Linked DNA regions of Mucilaginibacter gracilis. The protein of the gene in region 2 interacts with the protein of the main gene of each other region in a pairwise test. Links are inferred from orthologs where the notes say so. Each region holds a gene or a part of one and is shown on either strand. Other genes may lie near its edges.

Region 1 (3,116 bases), 140 kb from region 2 along the record:
GCGTGGTAGGGTCAACCTTAACATCGGTAGAAAACTCACCCACCTGGTACTCAACTCCATTTACGCTGTAGCGATAGGCAACAGATAATACCTCATCATTATTTAACGGATAGTTTAATGATATATAACCCAATTGGGCATGCAGTGTAAACTCCTTATCGGTTAGTTTACGGGCATAGGTTAGTTTGGAGTAGTTATCGGTAGCACCGGTTGCCTGGAAATAAGTATTCACGGCCGACGAACTGGTTAACCTGGCATTGGCCGGCAAGTGGGCCAATAAATCGTTTGATTGCTGCGTGTAACCCGGCCCGTTAAAACCTGCCGGATAAGTTGAACCGCCTCCACGTACCAGTGTAGTGTTATAAGGTTTATTTTCACCCAAATCCAAAAAGGCTACAATGTCGCGCGACTCGGTTGTGCTGTTGTTACGGTTAGTTGTCCAAACCTCAATTTTAGTAATGGTAACGTTCGACGAAATAATTGGGATATTTTTTAGCGCGTTGTTATAGTTATCTCTAAAATATTGGGCCAAAAAATAGTGCTTATTGGCCTCATAGTCCACCGGTGTAAGCCTAAAAGGAGCCTGCTGCGAACCATTGGTAATGGTAATTTGCTGCGATTGCGACCGCTGTTGCGAAAAAATACTGGTAACATCAAGCCTGCCAAATTTCAGCTTGGTTTTTACACCAAACAATGCCTGGCTACCGGTAATTAAACTGGTATTTAAAGGCATACTCACCGTACCTGCCTCTATTTTTTGGATAATCTCGTCGGGCTTGCCTGTATAATCCAGTTTAATTTGGTTCTCAAACTGAAACTGGGCATCGGTATTGTAATTGGTATTGATTTTGAGCTTATCGCCAATCATACCGGTTACATTCATTTGGATGTGCTGGTCGAAATTAAAGTTGGCCTGGGTGCGCTGTGCGGTATTAAATAAGGGATTTTCGTTTTTATTAATCTGCCCGGCAAATACCATTTCGGCAGAACCTTGCGGGCGTATATCAATGGTGTTGCTACCAAAAATTTGCTCAAACGTATGGCTGTTTATTTTAATTTGAGGTATAAAACCGGGCTGTTGCGATGCATAGGCATAATTATCAGCCAGTTGGCGCCAGTATATTTTTTGCGACGTGCGTTGTTTAAGTGCCAGATACTGCGAAAAGGTAAGGTATTGTACCGGGCGGTAAAGCATATTACCCACAGTTTCGGTTAATATATACCTGTTAGTGGTTACATCATATTCAATTGTACGGATCAGGTTAGGTGGGTCCTGGTCAAAAATACCGTGCAGCGCTTTAACGTTATTAGACTTATCAATTTGAATTGGATACTTTGTTGAAGCAGAATCCTTTTTTAATACCCCTCCCACTTGCGCGCGTAATTGCGTGCAGCTAAAAATAACGGCAAAAAAAACAAAGCATAAAGTGAGCCTTCGGGTAAAAGTATATATCAAGTTGTCGAGTAAAAAATTTCCAGTAATTATAAGCTTTTAAGAGCAATCTTTATAAGCTGCTCCACAGTTAAATTTTCAGCAGACGACTTTACAGCGTTGTCTAACGCCTTTTCGCCAACATTTTTTGCAAACCCCAGCATCACCAATGCAGAAAGAGCTTCGTCTTTCGCCGTATGAATTACGGGTACATTAATCAATGTATCTGGTCCATCTTTCCGCAATTTATCCTGCAATTCCAATATAATGCGCTGGGCAGATTTTGGACCAATACCCTTAATACGTTGTATCAACGGCACATCACCCTTAATAATTGCATTTTGTATTTCGGCCGGCGTAATTGACGAGAGCATCATCCGGCCCGTATTGGCGCCAATACCCGAAACGGATATTAAATGTAAAAAAAGCCTGCGCTCACCCTCATCGGCAAAGCCGTAAAGGGTGTGTGCATCTTCTTTTACATGCTGCCAGGTATAAAGTTTACAGTTTTCCTTATCGGCTATGCTACTGTAGGTATTTAACGAAATATTGATATGGTAGCCAACGCCTCCTGCATCAATAACCACATAAGTTGGGCATTTGAAGGCTAATTTACCGCTGATATAGGCGTACATTGTAGTTTTTTGAATTGCTAATTTACCGGTTAGCCGGATGTATTACTTAAATAAAACTTACAAAAAACAAAGGTTTATATAAGCCATTAAATATAACTCATTCGCCCGATAACGCAAACTATTTTCTACTTAATGCAGCTTCTTTTTCTTGTGCATCAACCACGGCTATAGTTACCATATTCACAATCTCCCGTACCGAGCTACCCAACTGCAAAACGTGTACAGATTTTTTCATACCAAGCAAAATTGGCCCAACAGCTTCGGCACCGCCCAGCTCCTGCAACAGCTTGTAAGCTATATTTCCCGATTCCAGGTTAGGGAATATCAAAGTATTAGCCGGTTCGCCAACCAGGGTTGAGAACGAAAAATTATCTTCAAGCAAAGTAGGATTAATAGCAAAGTTAGCCTGCATTTCACCGTCAACCACCATATCCGGGTATTGCTCGTGCAGCATACTTACCGCTTCGCGGGTACGTTCGGGTATAATGCCTTCGTTTGAGCCAAAGTTAGAGTAACTAAGCAACGCCACTCTGGGTTTAATATTAAACTTCTTTACCGAGCGTTCTATCAGCACCGTAATATCAACCAGGTCTTGCGCGGTAGGGCTCACGTTAACCGTGGTATCGCCAAAAAACACCGGCCCCTTTTTGGTTATCATCATATACATACCGGCAACTTTGGCTACGCCTGGTTCGGTACCAATAATTTGTAGTGCAGGTTTAATGGTAGGCACATAATTTTTTGTAAGGCCCGATATTAAAGCATCAGCTTCGCCAAACTGCACCATGCATGCACCATAATAGTTACGGTCGCGCATTAATTTTTTGGCCTCGTAAAGTGTTACTCCTCTGCGCTGGCGTTTGTTAAATAAATAATCGGCGTATTTGCATGCGCGCTCGCCGGTATCCTGGCGTGGGTCAATAATCTCAACATCTCCCAATTGTAAATCGTTTTCAAGCATAATTTGCCGTATACGGTCAACATTGCCCAACAATATAGGCACGGCAATACCCTCGTCAATAACAATTTGTGCCGATTTAAGTATTTTG
Region 2 (3,261 bases):
TTCCGAAGGTTTAATCTCCATCATTGGCGATCTGTTGCTCGTTATCGTTATCATCGGCATCATGCTCGCTCAGGATTGGAAACTGGCACTCATCACACTCATACCCATCCCGTTTGTATTGCTGGCAACCTATGTTTTTAAAGAAGCCATCAAATCATCTTTTCAGGAAGTGCGCACGCAGGTTGCCCAGCTTAACACTTTTTTGCAGGAGCATATTACCGGTGTAAGTATCATTCAGTACTTTGCGCGCGAAGATCAGGAAATGCGCAAGTTTGTGGCCGTTAACAAAAAATACCGCGATGCCAACATTCGCTCTAACTGGTATTACTCGATATTTTTCCCGGTTGTCGAAATTTTTGCTGCCATTTCCACCAGTTTACTGGTTTGGTATGGCGCCAAGCGCATCCTGGGCGATCAGGATCTGGTTTTTAATTCAGACGGTAGGCATGGCGTAACACCGGGTACGGTACTTGCGTTCATAGCATTTTTAAACTTACTGTTTAGGCCAATACGCCAACTGGCCGATAAATTTAATACCCTGCAAATGGGCATGGTTGGTGCCGACCGTATTTTTAAAGTGTTAGATACCAACGAGGTTGCCGTAAACACCGGCCAACTAAAACCAATACATATTAAGGGGCAAATAGAGTTCAGCAACGTTTGGTTTGCTTACAGCGAGGAAAATTGGGTGCTTAAAAACATATCCTTCCAAATTAAACCTGGCGAAACCCTGGCCCTGGTGGGCGCAACGGGTGCAGGCAAATCGTCAACCATCAATATCCTCAACCGTTTTTACGAAATTGGCAAAGGGAATGTAATGGTTGATGGTATAGATATTCGCGAATACGACGTTAACTTTTTGCGTATGCAAATTGCCACCGTTATTCAGGATGTTTTTCTGTTTTCGGATACCATTGCCAACAACATCAGCCTAAACAATCCCGAAATAAGCCGCGAACGCATAATTGCCGCCGCCAAAGACGTAGGTGCGCACGATTTTATAGAACGCCTGCCCGGCGGCTATGATTATAATGTGATGGAACGCGGTGCAACCCTATCGGCAGGGCAGGCCCAACTCATCTCATTTATCCGCGCCCTGGTTTACGATCCTAAAATACTGGTGCTTGACGAGGCCACCTCATCCGTAGATACCGAAACCGAAGAGTTGATACAAAAAGCAATTTACAAACTTATGGAGGGCCGCACGGCAATAGTAATAGCGCACCGCCTGTCAACCATACAAAACGCCGACAAAATTATCGTGCTCGATCATGGCGAAATTATGGAAACCGGCACACACCAGGAACTATTAAAAATACAGCATGGTTATTACCGAAAACTGTACGATTTGCAATTTAATTCGGCAGGTTTAAAGGTTGGGTAAATTTGGGGCAATAAAATAACAGGGGGCATATTTTTTATGCCTTATTTACAGGTTTTATACCGGCCACCCTTTCTGAGTTATCTTTAACAAAGGCGGCCCAGCCCGTTTTGGTTTTTTTGCCGCCGCCAATGCTCGATGTTCCTTTAACACTTATCTTTTGGAAAGCATGGCACACGGCTACCGCAAGGCCGTCGGTAGCATCTAAAAACTGGGGTGTTTCGGTAAATTTTAATATGGTTTGCAGCATGGCCGCCACCTGCTCTTTAGTGGCGTTGCCGTTACCGGTGATGGATTGTTTTATTTTGCGTGGCGCATACTCGCTTATAGGTAAGTTGCGCGATAGTGCCGCTGCCATAGCCACACCCTGCGCCCGGCCAAGTTTAAGCATTACCTGTATGTTTTTGCCGTAAAAGGGGGCTTCAAGGGCCATACAATCGGGTTTGTATTCGTCAATAAGGGCCAGTGTTTTTTCAAAAATACGCTGGAGTTTAAGGGCATGGTCGTCCAGGTGTTCCATTTTAACTACGCCAAGGCTTATCAGTTCAACCTTGGGGCCGGTTTCTTTAATTAACCCGTAACCCATTACTGCCGTACCAGGGTCTATCCCTAAAATAACCCGCTCTTTAGCATTTACCACCTCCATCACATAGCAAGTATAAGCAAAGCAATAATGCTATTAAAACAAATTTGCAAAAATTGAGCTTTATAAGGTGCGGTGTAAGCCGCATTTTGTAACATTGCAGCAAAAATTTACCTATTGACGAGTTTTAACAAAAAAGTACTATCATATAGTATTAAAGTGGGCATTATTGCACTGGCTTACGGTTTTATTTACCATACGGTAACCAACAACCATAAGCTTATACAATTTAAGCTTTTAATAGCTCACATTAATCAAAATCAGGTTTTAATTACCTTTACAGCCGTTATTTTATTAATGCTGGTTAATTGGTTTTTAGAGGCCCTTAAATGGAAATATTTAATAAGCAAATTACAGCACATTGGCGTTTTTGAGTCTGTAGAAGCTATATTTTGTGGTTTAACGTGGGCCATTTTTACACCATATCGTTTGGGCGAATTTGGCGGCCGCGTTATGTTTCTACCTCCGCGCAAGCGTGCTTATGGGGTATTTGTTATGGGCATTGGCCAGTTTGGGCAAGGTACCATTACCAACGTGGTAGGCGCATTTGCGCTAACCTGGTTTTTGTATACCTACATGCATTTAAACGCTTGGGTTATGTTTTTTATAGCTTTAGTGTTAACGGTATTTGCGCTGGTAATATTAACCTGTTATTTTAATATAAAGTGGTTTGTTACTTTACTTGATCGGGTTTCTTTTTTGAAAAAGTATGCCCGCTTTTTTGATATTATTGCCCGTTACAGCAACAAACAACTCATTATTACTTTTTTATTTTGCTTGGCCCGGTTCTCGGTATTTTCATTCCAATATTACCTGGTTATACATTTGCTGCTGCCGGCTTTGCCGGCGTTCCCCAGCATGATGATGGTGTTTAATAACTTCTTCATCCAATCGGCATTGCCAACGCTCGATTTTATAGATGTGGGCTTACGCGGTTTAACAGCCTCCACTTTTTTTGGTTACATCACTAACCAACAAATTGCGGTGCTTGCGTCGGTATCATCTATATGGTTTGTTAATTTAATTATTCCGGCTATTTTAGGTTCTGTATTCGTTTTAAAAATCAAATTCTTTGATAGAAATTCATAGTATCATATCGCTTATCTGTACAGGTATATACCTGGTTGTGTTAAGTTATCTTATTAAAGGGTGGTATCATTTAAAAACACCCCAATCATCGGGCAAACCCTTTACCACCAAGGTAACTGTTTTAATAGCGGCCCGTAACGAGGAAGAA

The links.
Region 1: the proteins of ruvC (region 2) and ruvA interact in binary tests that used the Escherichia coli proteins (3 or more experiments, as listed by UniProt). The link is inferred for Mucilaginibacter gracilis from one-to-one orthologs.

Annotation. Positions count from the first base shown.
Region 1 is NZ_RBKU01000001.1:6,397,104-6,400,219, forward strand. The notes cover bases 276-3,053. They hold ruvA (Holliday junction branch migration protein RuvA), read right to left. Parts: upstream 2,068-3,053; coding sequence 1,483-2,067; downstream 276-1,482. Other genes in these bases: sov (T9SS outer membrane translocon Sov/SprA), read right to left, coding at 276-1,456; BDD43_RS28555 (NADP-dependent malic enzyme), read right to left, coding at 2,186-3,053. Also shown: more of sov, read right to left, coding at 1-275; more of BDD43_RS28555, read right to left, coding at 3,054-3,116. UniProt on the Escherichia coli protein: The RuvA-RuvB-RuvC complex processes Holliday junction (HJ) DNA during genetic recombination and DNA repair.
Region 2 is NZ_RBKU01000001.1:6,534,962-6,538,222, reverse strand. What follows is about bases 224-3,146. They hold ruvC (crossover junction endodeoxyribonuclease RuvC), read right to left. Parts: upstream 2,028-3,146; coding sequence 1,419-2,027; downstream 224-1,418. Other genes in these bases: BDD43_RS29175 (glycosyltransferase family 2 protein), read left to right, coding at 3,097-3,146; BDD43_RS29180 (lysylphosphatidylglycerol synthase domain-containing protein), read left to right, coding at 2,142-3,113; BDD43_RS29190 (ABC transporter ATP-binding protein), read left to right, coding at 224-1,384. In the rest of the region: more of BDD43_RS29190, read left to right, coding at 1-223; more of BDD43_RS29175, read left to right, coding at 3,147-3,261.